2 regions of the Arthrobacter burdickii genome follow, and region 2 is predicted to be linked to the other one. Evidence: riboswitches for the same ligand, from Rfam matches in the RefSeq annotation. Region 2 holds a riboswitch; the other holds the start of a gene.
What was found. Region 2 has a riboswitch for S-adenosylmethionine ahead of P5G52_RS05490 (ABC transporter substrate-binding protein). Riboswitches for the same ligand answer to the same signal wherever they lie in the genome.
Positions count from the first base shown of each region.

Region 1: another riboswitch for S-adenosylmethionine. It lies ahead of P5G52_RS15445 (LLM class flavin-dependent oxidoreductase); the one in region 2 lies ahead of P5G52_RS05490 (ABC transporter substrate-binding protein).

Region 1 is NZ_JAROCG010000002.1:163,695-172,707, forward strand. Features, by position in the region: gene P5G52_RS15405 (NAD(P)/FAD-dependent oxidoreductase) at 1-701, shown strand, start outside; gene P5G52_RS15410 (ArsR/SmtB family transcription factor) at 823-1,164, shown strand; gene P5G52_RS15415 (SRPBCC family protein) at 1,161-1,649, shown strand; gene P5G52_RS15420 (acetamidase/formamidase family protein) at 1,715-2,716, shown strand; gene P5G52_RS15425 (SDR family NAD(P)-dependent oxidoreductase) at 2,810-3,571, shown strand; gene P5G52_RS15430 (GNAT family N-acetyltransferase) at 3,750-4,043, opposite strand; gene P5G52_RS15435 (SpoIIAA family protein) at 4,103-4,480, opposite strand; gene P5G52_RS15440 (SDR family NAD(P)-dependent oxidoreductase) at 4,621-5,379, shown strand; SAM riboswitch class IV at 5,473-5,586, shown strand; gene P5G52_RS15445 (LLM class flavin-dependent oxidoreductase) at 5,624-7,012, shown strand; gene P5G52_RS15450 (methionine ABC transporter ATP-binding protein) at 7,135-8,175, shown strand; gene P5G52_RS15455 (methionine ABC transporter permease) at 8,172-8,876, shown strand; gene P5G52_RS15460 (MetQ/NlpA family ABC transporter substrate-binding protein) at 8,967-9,013, shown strand, end outside.
Region 2 is NZ_JAROCG010000001.1:1,166,330-1,175,342, reverse strand. Features, by position in the region: gene P5G52_RS05525 (amidase) at 1-1,064, shown strand, start outside; gene P5G52_RS05520 (hypothetical protein) at 1,105-1,386, opposite strand; gene P5G52_RS05515 (hypothetical protein) at 1,715-1,957, shown strand; gene P5G52_RS05510 (GAF domain-containing protein) at 2,007-2,813, opposite strand; gene P5G52_RS18285 (DUF1059 domain-containing protein) at 2,764-3,159, shown strand; gene P5G52_RS05500 (DUF7793 family protein) at 3,507-3,890, opposite strand; gene P5G52_RS05495 (aminodeoxychorismate lyase) at 3,986-4,864, shown strand; SAM riboswitch class IV at 4,972-5,089, shown strand; gene P5G52_RS05490 (ABC transporter substrate-binding protein) at 5,260-6,183, shown strand; gene P5G52_RS05485 (amino acid ABC transporter permease) at 6,194-6,958, shown strand; gene P5G52_RS05480 (amino acid ABC transporter ATP-binding protein) at 6,955-7,692, shown strand; gene P5G52_RS05475 (energy-coupling factor transporter transmembrane component T family protein) at 7,837-8,634, opposite strand; gene P5G52_RS05470 (ABC transporter ATP-binding protein) at 8,631-9,013, opposite strand, start outside.

The sequences.
Region 1 (9,013 bases), on a different contig from region 2:
AACCCATGTACCTCGCGTGCGACTACTGGCGGCGCCAGGGCGTCCTGAAGGACATCCGGGTGGTCCTCGCCGTCTCCACGCCCACGATCTTCGGCATGGAGATCATCGACGAGGAACTCAACCGGAAGATCGACGAGTACGGGATCGAGGTGCACTACAGCACCCAGCTCGAGTCCGTGGATCCGGAGGCCTGCACGGTGGTGCTTCGGCGTACCACCGATGACACCACGGAGACCATCGGCTATGACGTCCTCCATGCCGTGCCGCCGCAGTCCGCGCCGGAGTGGCTGAAGAGTACTGACCTTCCGGCGCCCGGGAACCGCGGAGGCTTCGTCGAGGTGGACCCCGTCATGCTGCGGCATACGCGGTTCCCCGCCATCTGGTCCCTGGGGGATGCCGCCTCGACGCTCAACTCCAAATCGGGAGCGGCGCTGCGCATGCAGACGAAGGTGCTCGCCAAGAACCTCAAGGCCGTTCTCAAGGGGAAGAAACCCACCTCGAAGTACAACCATTATTCGGCGTGCCCCTTCGTGGTCAGCCGGAAGACGGTCGTGTTCTCCGAGTTCGACGACAAGTACTCGCCGATGCCCACCGTACCGGGCTGGAAGAACCTGGCCCGCGAGCGCAGGTCGACGTTCATCGTGGAGCGCATCGTGCTGCCGAAGGTGTACTGGAACCTCATCCTGAAGGGCCGGGCCTGAGTAAAGCGTCCCGACAAGGGGCCTGAGCAGGAGGCGGGGGTTCCTTTCTCCTTGTACCTACGCGCCTGCAGGCCTATGATTGCATTATCAATCAATTGGTTGATCAATGAGGAGGTGGATCATGCGGGACGATGATCTCGATGCCGCTTTCTCGGCGCTCGCTGACCCCGCACGCAGGGCCATCATCGCGCGGCTCTCGCGTAGCTCGGCCACCGTCAACGAACTGGCGGAACCCTTCGCCATGACCAAGCAGGCAGTCTCCAAGCACATCCAGGTGCTCGAGCAGGCCGGCCTGATCACCCGCACGCGGGACGGCCAGCGCCGTCCCTGCCACCTCGATCCCGCCGCGCTCGAAGCTCTGACGGGCTGGATCGACACCTACCGCCTGGAAGCCGAACGGCAATTCCGCAGGCTCGACGGCGTGCTCGCAACCCTGCAGGACCAGTCCAAGGAACAGTCATGAAAAATCCCACCATCATCACGGCGGAACCAGGCCAGCCCTTCCTCGACATCATCCGTGAGCTCGACGCCCCGCGGGACGTCGTCTTCCGGGCGCTCACGGAGCCGGACCTCGTGCGCCAGTGGCTCGGTCCGCGCCGTATGGTCATGGAGATCCTCGAATTCGACGCGGTGACGGGAGGTGCGTACTCCTATATCCATCGCGACGGCGAGGGCAACGCCTACGGTTTCCGTGGGATCTTCCATACCGTTCTCGCGCCGGAGCGAGTCATCCAGACATTCGAGTTCGACGGCGCGCCACACTCTGTCAGCATCGAGAGCATGGTCCTCGAGGAACTCGACGGCGGTAGGACCCGTTGCTCGGCCCGATCAGCATTCCTTACCGTCGAGGCCAGGGACGCGATGATCGTCGACGGCATGGAGAAGGGCGTGAACGAAGGGTACGAGCGCCTCGACGATGTGCTCTCCTCGCTGTCCCTGGCCGGTTGACACTCCGCGATCCGGGGCGGACTGCGGCCCTTGTCCAGGCCGGAGCCGCCCCGTAGCATCCGGTCATGGAGATCATCGAGTACCACCCGCGGCGGGACCAGCTCGTGTACACCTTCGGGGGCAGCGCTCCCGTGATGACGGTCCAGCCGGGTACAGCGCTGAAGCTCTGGACGGAGGATGCCTTCAACAACGCGCTGACCTCCGTCGATGACGTGTCCGGCGAGAAGGTGGACATGAACTTCATCAATCCCCAGACCGGCCCGTTCTATGTGGAGGGCGCAGAACCGGGGGACACTCTCGCCCTGCACATCGTGGACCTCGCACCGGCCCGCTCCTACGGGTCGTCCGCCACCATCCCGTTCTTCGGGGGCCTGACCAGCACGGAGCGCACTGCGACCCTGCAGGAGCCGCTGCCGGACATCACCTGGATCTACCATGTCGACACCGAGCGGCGGACGGTCGGCTTCCAGTCTCGGCTGGGCGACTTCGAGGTCGCACTACCGCTCGAGCCGATGCTCGGCACCGTGGGGGTCGCTCCGCCCGGCGGCGAGGTGCGATCCTCCCTGGTGCCGGAACGGTTCGGCGGCAACATGGATGCGCCCGACGTGAAACCGGGCACCACCGTCTACCTCGGCGTCAACGTGGAGGGCGCCCTGTTCTCCGTCGGGGACGGGCACTACCGTCAGGGCGAGGGTGAGGCGTGCGGCACCGCTGTCGAAGGTGCCATGCACTCGACGATCATCGTCGAGCTCATCAAGGGTGGCGCTCCCGCCTGGCCGCGGCTCGAGACCGACTACCACTGGATGGCGGTCGGGTCCTCACGCCCCATGGAGGACTCGTGGCGCATCGGCCAGCTGGAGATGGTGCGGTGGTTCGGCGATCTCTTCGGGCTCCACCAGCTCGACGCCTACCAGCTCCTGACCCAGACAGCCCTCGCGCCGATTGCCAACGCCGTCGACGTCAACTACAGCGTGGTGGTCAAGGCGCCCAAGGCCCTCTTTCCTGCAGTCGATGCCTATGGCGGACTCCATGCCCACCTCCGCCGGCAGGGCGCCGAGCTTCGCTGATCTCACCCGGGGCTCCGCCGGCAGGGCGCCGAGCTTCCCCCGACCACAGGCTTGGCCACCGGCCCGACCACCGACCCTTACCGAAGGACATCCATGGACCTGCACCTCGACGGCACCACCGCCCTCGTGACCGGCGGCACGAAGGGTATCGGCCGCGCCATCGTCGAGTCGTTCGCGCGGGAAGGGGTGAATGTGGCCTTCTGCGCGCGGAATGCCGCAGAGGTGGCGGCGACCGAAGCAGCCTTCGCCTCGTCCCCAGTGCGGGTCGCGGGGTACGTCCTCGACGTCGGCGACGGTCTTGCTGTCGCGGCTTGGGTGCAGACCGTGGCGATGGAGTTCGGTGGCATCGACGCTGTGGTCAGTAACGTCAGCGCCCTGGCCATGGAGGACACCGAGGAGAACTGGGAGGCGAGCCTGCGCGTGGACCTGATGGGGACGGTGCGCCTCGTGAAGGCGTCGCTCCCGCACCTCGCTCGGAGTTCGACGCCGTCCATCACCGCGATCTCCAGCGTCTCCGGGCGCGAGGTGGACTTCGCCTCGGGCCCCTACGGGACCGTGAAGTCGGCGCTTATCGCCTACATGGCGGGGCTGGCCTTCCAACTCGCGGAGCAGGGTATCCGGGCCAACACCGTCTCGCCGGGCAATACCTACCACGAGGGCGGAGTCTGGGAGGGCATCGAGGGCGGGAACCCGGAGCTGTTCTCCACGGCGATGGGCCTCAACCCGACCGGCCGCATGGGCACACCGCAGGAGGTAGCGGACGCCGTCGTCTTCCTTGCCAGCCCGCGGTCCAGCCGCACCACGGGAGCCAACCTCCTGATCGACGGCGGCCTCACCCGCGGTATCCAGTTCTAGGAGCGACGTCCAGCGACGTCCCGCCACGTCCGGCGACCGCAGGGGCGCCGTCGTACCTCGCGGAAGGCGCGCAGACGACGGCGGCTATCGCCGGGACCCCGGAAGCTGCAGGGCAGGCGCGCCGGGCGGCCGAGGTGCTCATCGACGCGGCGCTGGGTGAAGGGGCCCTACGCGCGAGCTAGCCCACCAGGTCCTGGTACTCGGGGTGATCCTCGATGAAGGCCGCCACGAACTCGCACTGCGGCACCACGGTGAGGTGCTGCGCGCGTGCGTCGTCGAGGGCGAACCGGATCAGGGTGCTGCCGATGCCATGGCCCTCGACCTCTTCGTCGACCACCGTGTGCGTGAAGACGATGGTGTCACCGGACCGTTCGTACGCCGCCATGCCTGCAGGGTCGCCGTCGAGGTTCGCGATGTAGCGGCTCTTCGCCTCGTTGTTCGTGACCTGGATCCCGCTGTTCTCGGAGCTCATGCTGTCACCTTCGCATTGACCATGAGAACGGGTCAACGAGCCGTCCCCGCGGTCCGGTGCTAGTCGCGCGAAGCCGGTCGCGTAGCGTGCCCGGCTGTGCTGCCGTCGAGCAGCCAGGCGAGCGCTTCGGTCTCGGAGCAGAAATAGCGCGTGACGGTGGGGGAGCGGTGGGAGAACGCCGACATCACCTCGTCGACGGCGTCCTCACCCACGACGGCGACTCTCGAGAACCCGCGGTAGGCAGCCATTCCCACGCGTGCTTCAGGGGTGATCCCGGTGATGCCATGCATGTGGACCAGGAGCGGCAGTGCGGTGGGACCGTGGAATTCTGCCAGGGCGCGGGCGGCGGCAACGGCATGCGCATGGGTGATCTCGACGCCGCGCTTCCACCGAAGCCTCAGGATTCCCCTGTCGAGGTGCGCACTGAATGGGTCCATCGAGGTCCTTTACCGAGGGTAGAAGCAGTAGCTTGACAGCGTAGCAAGGTGGACTGGCTGGTTCAGCCTCCTTGTCGGTTTTCCGACTCCACCTGAGCGCTTCGGGCTCCCAGGGCGATGCGGGCTGTAGCGTCTGATCCATGACACTGAGCATTCTGGTGACCGGCGCGAGCCGCGGGATCGGCGCCGCCATCGCCCATGAGCTAGCCGGACGGGGACATCGCATCGCCGTGCATGCGGGACGCGATGCGGCGGCGGCCCTGGTGGTTCGTGACGCACTGCCCGGTACCGGTCACGCCGTCGTAGTCGGCGATGTCGCCGATCCGGAGGAGTGCGTACGGATCGTCGATGAAACCGTGCGGGAACTCGGCGGGGTCGACGTCCTCGTGAACAATGCAGGGATTTTTGAGGCGCATCCTGTTGTCCGGGCATCCTTCGACGACTGGCAGCATGCCTGGCGCCGCACTCTCGCCGTCAACCTGCTGGGGCCGGCGAACCTGGCCTGGCTCGTGGCGCGCCACCTCCTGGATCGGCCAGCCGGTCCCGAGGGCGGTCGGTTGATCAGTGTGGGCTCCCGCGGCGCCTACCGAGGCGAACCCCTGACCCCTGCCTACGGGGCGAGTAAGGCTGCGCTCCATTCGATGACCCAGTCGCTGGCCGTTGCGCTCGCGCCCTCCGGCATTCTCTCTGCGGCGGTCGCACCGGGTTTCGTCGAGACGGACATGGGACGGTCGGTGCTCGACAGCCCGGAGGGTGACGCGGTCCGGGCACAGAGTCCGTTCAACCGCGTGGCGACGCCGGAGGAGGTGGCGCAGACCGTGGCATGGCTTGCCACGGATGCTCCGCTCTGGGTCAGCGGCACCGTGGTCGACGTGAACGGTGCGTCCTACCTCCGCTGACGGATTGCTGATCGTGAGGCATGGCTGATCGTGACGCACTGTGACGGGTGCTTGTGGACGCCGGCGAGGGCGGGCACCTAGGCTCATCACCAGAATCAAGAGCTCCAACGTCAAACCCTGGTTTGTTGGACGGCAACCCTCTCGCTGTAGCGGGGTGCCCCAGGTGAGGATTCGGCCCGGCATGCATCATGCGGGCAAGTATGGCGCTTCCTCCACGGCAGTGCCCTGACATGAGGATTTTTTCATGCCCGCATCACCGCGCCATATCCGCTTCAATGCCTTCGACATGAACTGCGTGGGCCACCAGTCGCCTGGCCTGTGGCGGCACCCGGACGATCAGTCGTGGCGCTACAAGGACCTGCGCTACTGGGCCGACCTCGCGAAGACGCTGGAGAAGGGACTGTTCGACGGCATCTTCATCGCCGACGTCCTCGGCACCTACGACGTCTACGGCGGTTCCAACGAGGCCACGCTGCGCCAGGGGACGCAGACCCCGGTCAACGATCCGTTCCTGCTCGTCTCCGCCATGGCCCTTGTCACGGAGCACCTCGGCTTCGGTGTCACGGCGGGCACGGCCTACGAGCACCCCTACCCGTTCGCACGCCGGCTCTCCACGCTCGACCACCTCACCAATGGCAGGGTCGGCTGGAACGTGGTCACGGGTTACCTGCCCTCCGCCGCGCGGAATATGGGCAACGAGGACCAGCTCGAGCACGACGAACGCTACAACCACGCGGACGAGTACCTCGAGGTGCTTTACAAGCTGCTCGAGGGGTCCTGGGAGGACGACGCGGTGATCCGGGACCGCGAGACCGGGGTCTTCACCGACCCGGCCAAGGTCCACGACATCAACCATGACGGCACGTACTTCACAGTTCCGGGGATCCACCTCAGCGAGCCCTCGCTGCAGCGCACGCCCGTGATCTACCAGGCCGGTGCCTCATCACGCGGGATCGCCTTTGCTGCGGGGAACGCCGAGGCGGTCTTCGTCGGTGCACCCACCAAAGCGATCCTCAAGGACGCCGTGAAGAAGATCCGCGACGCGGTCGAGGCCGAAGGACGCGACCGCTACTCCGTGCGGATCTACACCATGCTCACTGTCATCACGGACGAGACGGAGGAGAAGGCCCAGGCCAAGCACGCCGAGTACCAGCAGTACGTCAGCTACGAAGGAGCCCTCGTGCTGCTGTCGGGCTGGCTGGGCATCGATCTCAGCGTCTACGACCCCGACGAGCCCATCGGCAATGTGAAATCGAACGCCATTCAGTCCGCCGTCGCGAACTTCCAGAAGGTGAACGACGACGGCGAACCCTGGACCGTGCGCGACATCGCCGAGTGGGCAGGTATCGGGGGGCTTGGTCCGCGCATCATCGGGTCCGGGGCGCAGGTCGCCGACGAGCTCCAGGCCTGGGTCGAGGAGACCGACGTCGACGGCTTCAACCTGGCGTACGCCATCACACCTGGATCCTTCGAGGACGTCATCCAGTACGTGGTTCCCGAGCTCCAGAAGCGCGGTGCCTATCCGACGGAATACGTCGAGGGAACCCTGCGCAACAAGCTGTTCGGCAAGGGTGACCGCCTGCCCGAGGAGCACCGCGGAGCGCGATTCCGGCTCGAGTCCGTCCGCCCCTGACGCCCCACTGACCTGACGCGGACCGCCGGGGTTCCCGGCGGCCGAACCCGCAGCACCGTCCATCCCTTCCCTGCTGCCCACCCATTCGACGCTTCCCACCCGCATCCTGCCCAAGGAATCCCATGATCTCGCTTCGACAACTGACCAAGACCTACGGTCGCGGGCACGCTGCCGTCACCGTACTCGACCACCTCGATTTCGAGGTGCCCACCGGCCGCATCGCCGCTGTCGTCGGTCCGAGCGGTGCAGGCAAGAGCACCCTCGCCCAGTGCATCAACCTGCTTGAACGTCCGACGTCGGGCGCCGTCGTCGTCAATGGAGAGGAACTCTCGGGCCTGCCGGAGAAGCGTCTGCGCGAGGCGCGCCGCCGCATCGGCACGGTGTTCCAGTCCTCGAGCCTGCTCAGCCGCAGGACCGCCGCGGAGAACATCGCCTTGCCCCTCGAGTACCTCGGCGTCACTCCTGGCGAGGCACGGGCTCGTGTTGCCGAGTTGCTGGACCGGGTGGGGCTGTCGGACAAGGCCGGCCACTACCCGTTCCAGCTCTCTGGCGGCCAGGCGCAGCGCGTGGGGATTGCTCGGGCGCTCGCGCTGCGGCCGTCCATCCTCCTGGCGGACGAGGCGACCTCAGGGCTCGATCCGGAGACCACCCGGTCCGTCGTCGGTCTCATCCGCCAACTGCGCAACGACCTCGACCTCACCGTCGTCTTCATCACGCACGAGATGGACACCGTGCGGCAGGTCGCCGACACGGTGGCGCGGCTGGACCACGGTCGCATCGTCGAGCAGGGCGACCTCGTGGAACTCCTGACCTCGCACACTTCGCTGCTCGGGCGGTCGCTGCAGCCCCGGCGCGGCCACGCCGGGCCGGAGGCTGGAACCCGTACCTGGTACGTCACCTATGACTCGACCGATGTGCCCGGCGACTGGATCCAGCGGCTCACCGGGGACCTCGGTGCCGTCGTGCATCTTCTGGGTGCCTCCGTCGAGACGGTCCACGGTGTCAACACCGGGAGCGCGACGCTCGGCATCGGGACCGACGACGACGCGCGGGTCCATGGTGCGCTCGCACGCTACGGACTCAGCGGAACGCCCGACGGCGGTGGAGGCAGTCGGTCGCACCAGTTCCTCACGGCCGAGGCCGTGCTGGAGGACGTGGCATGAGCGCCCTCATTCTTCCCCGCGCCGACGTTCCCCTCAACGACCTGCCGGCGCTGCTGCTGCCCGCCTATGGCGAGACCTTGACGATGGTCGGCATCGTCATGGCGGTCGTCCTCGTCATCGGCACTCCACTCGGTGTCCTTCTCCACAACGTCGCGCCCGGTGGCCTCTACGAACGCCCCGCACTCCACGCGGCACTGAGCTGGATCATCAGCATTGGACGGTCCCTTCCGTTCCTGATCCTCATGGCGGCCATCGTTCCGTTCACCCGGTTCATCACCGGCACGAACATCGGCATCGCGGCCGCCGTCGTCCCCATGTCCCTCGCCGGTATCGCATTCTTCACGCGTATCGTCGAGAACTCGCTGCGGTCCGTGCCGCCGTCCACGGTCCAGGTGGCCCGGGCCGCCGGTGGGTCCAACCTGCAGATCATGCGCACGGCACAGTTCAGCGAAGCTGTCCCGGCAGTCATCGGCGGGCTCACCATCCAGGTGATCGCGATGATCGAGTACTCGGCGATCGCGGGCACCATCGGTGCCGGCGGCATCGGGTACGTGGCCGTCACCTACGGTTACCAGCGCTTCGACAACACCGTCATGCTCGCGACGATCGTGGTCCTGGTGGTGACGGTCGCTCTCGTCCAGATCGTCGGAGACCGCCTCGTACGCTTCACGACGCCGCAGAAGCGACTGCAGCGCGCCTGACGTTCCCGCGCTTCACCCCCGCGCATCCTCTCCCGTTCATTCATGCTCATCCCACCCCTGCGCCTCGAGCGCGCCCAGAAAGGCATTGTCATGTCCGAAAACACCACTCCCGAGCCGACTTCGACGACTTCCTCACC
Region 2 (9,013 bases):
TCGTCGTCCCCCACTCCCGCACCATGGCAGACCTGCTGGAGATCCTCGACATCATCGTCGCCGACGACGACGAGGCGCGCGGTGACTTCTGGCGCATCCAGCCGTGGATCGCCATCCCGCCGGCGTCGTCGCTGCGCCCGGACTCCTACCCGTCCCTCGCGCCCCGCACCCCCGACGACGCGCGCCGGCACCTCGCCGGGAAGCGCTTCGGCGTTCCGCGCATGTACATCAACGGGGACCCCGACGCCGGCACCGCGTCCTCCCCGGGACTCGGTGGGCCGACCGGGCAGCGCATCCGGACGCGGGACTCGATCCTGGACCTATGGGCGGCAGCTCGGGCCGACCTCGAACGGGCCGGGGCGGAAGTGATCGAGGTGGATTTCCCCGTCGTCTCCAACTACGAGGGCGACCGACCCGGCGCGCCGACCATCCGCACCCGTGGCCTGGTGAGCGCCGGATACCTGCGGAGCGAGATCGTCGACCTCTCGGCGTGGGCCTGGCACGACTTCCTGCAGGCGAACGGCGACCCGCACCTCGACTCGCTCGCCGACGTCGACGGCGCCGGCATCTTCCCTCCGGACAGTCGCGCGCTGCCCGACCGGTACTCGGGCTTCGACGACGACATCGCAGGATACCCCGGGCACATCCGTGCCCACGGGGCAGTCGACCTCACGGACATCCCGCATCTGGAGGAGGGACTGCAGGGGCTCGAGGAGACGCGACGGGTGGACCTCGAGTCCTGGATGGAGGGCCTCGGACTGGACGCCGTCCTCTTCCCCGCTGCAGCGGATGTCGGGCCGGCCGACTGCGACACCAACCCCGCGTCGGCGGACGTCGCCTGGCGGAATGGTGTGTGGGTGTCGAACGGGAACCTCGTCCCCCGACACCTCGGCATACCGACGGTCACCGTACCCATGGGGATGATGCACGACATCGGGATGCCCGTGGGACTGACGTTCGCCGGACCCGCCTACCGTGACACCGAGCTGCTGCGCCTCGCTGCGGCGTTCGAAGCCACGGGATCACCGCGACGATCAGCACCACCGCGGACCCCTCCCCTGTGACGGCCGGGGAAGCCCCTGATGACCGGCGCGACCTCCGGCGCTAGCTCGCGTCGGGGACGCTTCCCGGCACGGCTGTGTCAGGGGCCATCGAGGTGAGGTCCTCCAGGCTGGGCAGTGGCGGCTGGTCGACGGAGCCTTTCAGCTCGAGGACCTTCTCCGGCTCCAGATCGACGACCTCCGCGATGACCTCCGGGTCTTCGCCGTGCTCGAGCGCGACCACGATGGCTTCCTGGAGATTCAATTCGGCATGATCCAGTTCGAACGCCGCTGCCTCCTTGTCCGCTGCTGCGACGGCAAGCCGGTGACGGTCCTCTGCTGACATGATGCGCCCAGCCCTTCTCTTCCAATGGTCGAACACAGGGAGAGCGACGATGGGAACCGGAGGGCCCTGTCGTCGCTCGTGGCGTTCGATTGCACCTCCATTGTGCCTTTCCAGCGCCACAGCACCAGCGCGCGTCCGGCTTCGTTATCGAAGCGGCGCTTCTCCCGGACCATGGATAGCCGGTGGGCGCGACGCGCCGCACCGTTCCATGGGTCCTGACGGCCGTCAGGCGCGCCGTGTCAGTAGGATGATGACCAGCCGGCGACGCCGGCGACGGTTCAGAAGCGAGCCGGGTATCCACCGTGCTCGTTTCCCGAAGACAGGTGCTATGAACTCCCGGCTGACCCCTTCTGAACCCTTCCCCGAGGACCTGACGCCCCTGGAGCTGTCCGAGGTCGAAGTACTGAACAGCAGGATCCAGCGCGAGATGGCGCACGAGTATGTCCACGACGGCGAAGTCGATCCCGAGACGGGCCAGCGCAACGAGGAGCTCACCGAGGAACTGGACCGACGCGACGACGCCGACGCCGCCCGAGCGTCCACCTCCACCGCCGACGCCGCCCAGCTCTAGCCGCCGCCCGCCCTACGACCGCCGCGGGCACGCGCCGTCCCGTAGTACCTCAGGGAAGGCTTCGGGGGCCGTTGATCTCGTCCTCCACAGCGCGCGCCAGCACCCGCAGCTTCCTGCCGTCGCGGTGGGAGTAGTCCCGTGGTTCCTGGTCGATCACGCAGAGGGTGCCGACCGTCCACCCGCCCGGCCCGCGCAGCGGGTAGCCGGCGTAGAAGCGGATGTACGGCTCCCCGAGAACGAGCGGGTTGTGCCGGAAGCGATCGTCCTCGAGCGCGTTCCGCACGATCAGTGCCCCTGCGTTCCGGATGGTGGCGTTGCAGAAGGAGATCTCCCTCGGCATGTTCTGCTGGATCGGGCCGATGACGGATTTGAGGAACTGCCGGTGGTCGTCGATCAGTGCGATGATGACCGAACTGCACTGGAAGTACTCCTTGGCTTCCCTCGTGATCCTGTCGAAGCGCTCCTCCTGGCCGGTATCGAGCAGTCCGGTGCGCGACACCGCGTCGAGCCGCTCGACTTCCTGCTCCTCGTCGGTGAATAGGAAGGCTCCGGCGAGGCCGAGTGCCCGCCGGGAATCCTTCGGGGACTCCTGTGCTGCGTCCAGCCGGTGTTCGGAGCACCGTGGAACCCGGAAACCCCCCTCCCCCTGAGCCTCGGCCAGGAGTTCGTTCATCGCGTCGGCCAGCAGGTCGCACTCCTCGACGGGCAGTTCCAGCACACCGCCCACATAGGCTTCGATCTCGAACTGGGAGACAAGCCCACCCAGCGAGTAATAGCGGAGCCACACGTCCTCGAAGCCCAGGCCCGTGCTGGACAGCGCCTCCCTGATCCGTTGCACGTGTGCCTGCCGATTCATTCCCAGTCCTTCGCGCCGGCCGCCGGAAGTACGACGCCACGACGCCTATAGTGCGTCCCTGTCCCGCGATTCGTCAGCAGGCTTTCTACTACGGTACTGCTGTATCGGGAAGCGGTTTACCGCGAGCAGCATCCGACCCCTGGTTGCGGGTACACCACCGGCCCCGTCCCTCCGCCCGCACCTCCGGCGGCCCGACGTGGTTCCCGGGTGCGACGCCCGCTGGGTATGCGCCTCGGACGACGAGATCCTGTCCAGCGTACGGAACCACACCGCGACGGCCCACGGCTTGACGGACCTTCCCGCCGAAGTCAGGGAAGCGGTCCGGGTCCACACACTGCCTGCCTGACTGACGTCGTTGCATCCCGATCCGACCGCCGGTGCTTCCAGGGCCTCGCTGCGGCATGCCGAGGCGAGGGCATCGTCTGGATGTACCAACCCATCGTGGACACGGCGCGGGGCACCGTCGTCGGGTTCGAAGCCCTTTTGCGGTTCCCCGGCTTCACCGAGCAGGCGATGTCCCGACCCGCTTCGATCCGGTGATGGCGACCGACGACGCCGGCAATTTCGCGGGCCTCGCCCGTGTGGAGAGGCTCATCACGGCGCTCACCCGATCGGGGATTCCCGTCAGCTCCTGACGCGGTCAGTTCCTGACACGGTCAGCCCCTGGCACCGTCAGCCCTGACACCGCCGCCGTCAGGGGCCGTACGGATGTCCGGTGAGCCAGGCCAGCGCCTCGGCCGGGCACTCGAAGTAGCGCGTGGGGTACGGGGGGTTGTGCACCCTGGCGAAGAAATCCGCCAGTGTCCTGTCGACCGCGCTCGGGCCGACGATGGCCATGGCTGCGATGTTCAGCGCAGTCGCGAAACCGTGAAGAGCGCTCCGCGTGAGCGACACCATGCCATTGAGCTCCACCAGCATCGGCGGGCAGACGTCCCGGCACAGGGCGTTGGACCGTTCGATCAGTGCCGCAGCATCACTGTCGCCGACGCTCACGTTGTGCTGCCACTGGACCCACAGGACCTCGGTGCGTAGCTCGGCCACGAAGGCTTCCGCGGCGGCATCCCGTTCTTCCGCCATGCTCCCCAACCCCCTGTGGTGGTACCCGAGTGCCGAGCATCCCCTCGCACACTACAGACAGGGGTGGTCGGGCGCGAGCGGATACGCTGGGGGCCATGACTGTTCTCGTGTTCCTCGACCCGGCCCACGACGACGGCAGGGTCGTCGATGCCTCGCAGCCCCAGCTTCTGGCCACCGACCTGGGCGCCACCCGCGGCGACGGGATCTTCGAATCGCTCCTGGCCGTCGACGGGTCTCCCCGCAAGGAGCAGGCGCACCTGGCGAGGCTCGCGTCCTCGGCAGCGGCCCTGGACCTTACGGTCCCCGACGCCGAGGCATGGAGCCGTGCCATCCGCACCGGCCTCCGGGAGTTCGCGGCAGCGGAGCCGGAGCGCCGTGACGCCGTCGTGAAGCTCATCGCCACGCGCGGGGTCGAAGGCGCCGCGCGTGCCACGGCGTGGGTCCAGGTCGCTCCCGTGCCGGCGTCGACGCTCGAGCAGCGCAGGACGGGACTTCGGGTCCTGTTCCTCGAACGCGGCTATGACAGCACCGTGGCGCAGCGTGCGCCCTGGCTGCTGATGGGCGCCAAGACCCTCTCCTACGCCGTCAACATGGCGGCCCTCCGTTACGCGAAGGCCCACGGGGCCGACGACGTCATCTTCACCTCCTCGGACGGCAAGGTGCTGGAGGGCCCCACCTCGACCGTGCTGTTGGCCCACGACCGCGACGGACGGAAGACACTCCTGACACCGCAGCTCGAGAGCGGCATCCTCGCGGGTACGTCCCAGAGCGCCCTGTTCACGGCGGCGAAGGAGCAGGGGTGGGAACTCGGCTACGGCCCGCTCGAGCCGCACCACCTCCTCGACGCCGACGCGGTATGGCTGATCTCGAGCATCCGGCTCCTCGCACCCGTGCTCTCGATCGACGGCCAGGCCCTCCGATCCTCGCCCGCCCTCACAGCCGAGCTGACCGACCTCGTGGACCGGTTCGTGTAATTTTCACCACAAAAGCCTGCCCTACAGGCCGTTTACCGCGTCAAACGCTGATTTCCGCGCAGTTTCGTTTTGACCGGGCGCTTCGTGCTGCCATAGCGTTTTCTTGAAATCAAGAGCTCCAGCCCTCGGCCCTGGCCGGCTGGACAGCAACCCTCTCCCGTAGTGGGGTGCTCCAGGTGAAGATTCGGCCGCCGGGACCAGTCCCCCGGTTGGCAAGTACGGCGTCGTGCGGACCACCCAGAGATAACCGGGACAGCAGCCGCCACAACGCGCACGGCCAGAACAGCGAGCGTGTCACCAGCAGCCAGCAGCCTCCCCGGCAGCCATCCGTTCCTCCCCGAGATCCACCTCATCCAGTCGGCCCGCACCCCGGGCCAGCATCGAAGAAGGACCCCATGAACATCTCCCGCAAAGTCCTCGCGGCACTCGCCGTCCCGCTCCTCGCGCTGACCGTCTCCTGCGGCAGCAACAGCAGTAGCAGCAGCGAGCCGACCGCGACCACCGACGCCCTCGCCGGCAGCGACCAGCAGTCGCTCGACCAGTACACGACCGACGACACCACGCCGGTCGACGAGATCGACACCTCGAAGCTCGGCCTCATCACGGAGGGGACCCTGCGCGTGGGCACCCTCTCCGACGCCCCGCCAAACATCTTCATCGAGAACGGCGTCTTCACCGGCTACGACAACGAGCTGCTCCGCGCCATCGGCGACAAGCTCGGCCTCGAGGTCGAGTTCGCGTCCACGGACTTCTCCGCACTGCTCGCCCAGGTCCAGAACAAGCAGTTCGACGTCGGATCCTCCTCGATCTCCACGACGGCCGCCCGCCGCGAGAACGTCGGCTTCACCAACGGCTACGACTTCGGGTACATGGCCGTCGTCACGAAGAACGGCTCCTCGGTCACGGGCTTCGACTCCCTGTCGGAGAGCACCCGCATCGGCGTCGTGCAGGGCACCGTCCAGGACGACTACGTGACCAACACCCTTGGCCTCGAGCCCGTGCGCTTCGCGGACTACAACACGGTCTACGCGAACGTGAAGAACGGTCAGGTCGACGCATGGGTCGCCCCGTCCCAGCAGGCCACGGGCCAGGTGAAGGAGGGCGATGACACCACCATCGCCGAGACCATCATCAACACCGAGAACTTCACGGCCTACGCGGTCAACAGCGAGAACCAGCCCCTGATCGACGCGCTCAACTCCGGGCTCGACGCCGTGATCGAGGACGGCACGTGGACCGAGCTCACCAAGGAGTGGTACCCGGACCGCGAGATGCCCTCCGACTGGAAGCCCGGCAGCAAAGCCGTGGAAGTAAAGTAGCGGTCCCTGCATGAATGCCCTTGACCAGCTCTCGCAGACCTTCTTCGACTGGGAGGCAATGGCTGCGGTCCTGCCCGAACTCCTGGCGGTCGGACTGCGGAACACCCTGATCCTCGCCCTGTCCTCCGGCATCATCGGGACGGTCCTCGGCATGGTCCTCGCGATCCTGGGGATCTCCCGCAATCGGCTGCTCCGCTGGGTGGCGCGCATCTACACAGACATCTTCCGTGGAGTGCCTGCCGTGGTGATCATCCTGCTCATCGGCATCGGCCTCAGCCCGATCTACCGCCAGGTCACCGGCAGCACCAGTCCCTTCCCGATGGGCATCCTCGCCCTGTCACTGATGGCCGCCGCGTACATCGGTGAGATCTTCCGCTCCGGCATCCAGAGCGTGGAGAAGGGGCAGCTGGAGGCCTCCCGCGCGCTGGGCTTCAGCTACCGCTCCTCCATGCAGCTCGTCGTGGTTCCCCAGGGCGTGCGGCGCGTGCTGCCCGCCCTGGTGAACCAGTTCATCGCGCTGATCAAGGAGTCCTCGCTGATCTACTTCCTCGGGCTGCTCGCCAGCGAGCGTGAACTGTTCCGGATCGGCAACGACTCCGCGAGCACCACGGGCAACCTGTCGCCGCTGATCGCGGCGGCAGCACTGTACCTGTGCCTGACCATCCCGCTGACGCACCTGGTCAACTACATCGACAACCGGCTGCGGGTCGGCAAGCGGGAGAAGCCCGAGCCCGATGAACTGGCCGCGAAGATCGGCGAAGGAGCGAAGGCATGAAGACTCTCGAATCGGGGACCCTGACCGGCAGGGACCTCCACCTCTCCTTCGGCTCCAACCACGTGCTGCGCGGCATCGACCTGCACGTGGAGCGGGGCACGACGGCGTCGGTCATCGGCCCCTCCGGGTCCGGCAAGTCCACGCTCCTGCGCGTGCTGAACCGCCTGATCGAACCGGACAAGGGCGACATCCTGCTCGACGGCCGGTCCGTCCTGATGGACAACCCGGACGAGCTGCGCCGCCGCATCGGCATGGTGTTCCAGCAGTTCAACCTCTTCCCCCACAAGACCGTGGTGGACAACGTCTCCCTCGCACTGCGCAAGCTCCGGAAGATGTCCGCGGACGAGGCCCGGCAGAAGGCCCTCGCGCAGCTGGACCTGGTGGGCCTCAAGCACAAGGCCGACGTACGGCCCGGGAACCTCTCCGGCGGCCAGCAGCAGCGGGTGGCCATCGCCCGGGCGCTCGCCATGGACCCCGAGGTGATGTTCTTCGACGAGGCGACCTCCGCACTGGACCCGGAGCTCGTGAAGGGCGTCCTCGCACTCATGGCGGACCTCGCTACGGCGGGCATGACCATGGTCGTCGTCACCCACGAGATGGGCTTCTCGCGCAACGTCTCGGACACCGTGACGTTCATGGACGGCGGCGTCGTCGTCGAATCCGGTCCCCCGGCCGCGGTCTTCGACAACCCGCAGACGCCGCGGCTGAAGTCGTTCCTCTCGGACGTGCTGTAGCGGACGTGCTGTAGCGGTCCTGCCGCATCATCCGCTCAACCACAGGGGCTCCGCACACGCGGAGCCCCTGTGGCATTTCTCCCGCCGTTCGGTCGAGGGCGGCGCTCCGCGCGCAGTGTCCTGCCACGACGGCGGTCGTCCGGGTCAGGACAGGATGAAGTTCCAGGTCCCGGCCAGGACGGCCGCCGTCACTGCACCTCCGGCGATCAGGAGACCGACGACGGCGACAGCGGCGTCGAGCGGCGCCAGGGTGCTCTCGCGCGCCCACGTGCGCGGTCCTCCGCCGAAGCCGCGGGCCTCCATCGCCGTCGCCAGCCGGGTGGCCCGCCGGATGGCCTGCACGATCAGCCCGAAGGACTGCCCCAGCAGGTTGCGGGTCCGCGCGATGATCGAGCCGTCCGAGCCGATGCCCCGGGCGTGCCGGGCCAGCCCGAGGGCCTCCCACTCCTCCACCAGGAGGCCGACCAGGCGCAGCGACGCCAGCGCCCCCAGGACGAAGCGGTGCGGCAGGTGCAGCTTCTGCGCGAGCGCGTCGGCGAGGTCCGTGGGGTCCGTGGTGAGCAGGAGGAAGATGCCCGGGAGCGCGAGCGCCAGTCCCCTCAGCCCGACGGCGATGCCGGCCGCCACCGACCCCTCCGTGAAGAGGAGCGGCCCGACGTCGAGCAGGACGCGCCCCGTCTTCTCTGCCAGCAGGGCGGTTCCGTAGGCGCCGATCGCCGCGGCGATCAGCAGCGGCCAGATCCGCCGTGCCAGTCCCACCGCGCTGATGCCCAGGAGGGGCATCAGCGCGAGTTCGCAGGCGAGGACCACCGCGGCGCTCACCCAGTCGATGCTCGCCATCAGGGCGAGCGTGACGACGGTGGCGGCGAACAGCTTGGACACGGGATTGGCGCGCAGCAGCGTCTTCCCGGTCAGCACCGGGGTCAGGTAGTCGGTGCTCATCGGGTCACCAGCCGTCCCTCTCCGCCGGAGATGTGCAGGGTGGCGCCGCCCAGTGCCGCGATGAAGTCGGCATCGTGCGTGACGGAGAGGACGGAGACGCCCTCGTGGATCAGTTCGCGCAGCAGGGTGACGAGTTCGGCCCATGTCCCGGCGTCCTGCCCGAACGTCGGCTCGTCGAGGATGAGGATGCGCGGGGCGGTCGCGAGCATGGTCGCAACGGACAGGCGCCGCTTCTCCCCGCCGGACAGTGTGAAGGGATTGGCCTTCAGCAGGTGGGTGAGGCGGAGGCGCTCGGCGACGTCCGTGCGCTGCATGTCCTGGACCCCGCTCACACGCCGCGGCCCGAACTCCAGTTCGTCGGCGACGGTCCCGGTGAGGA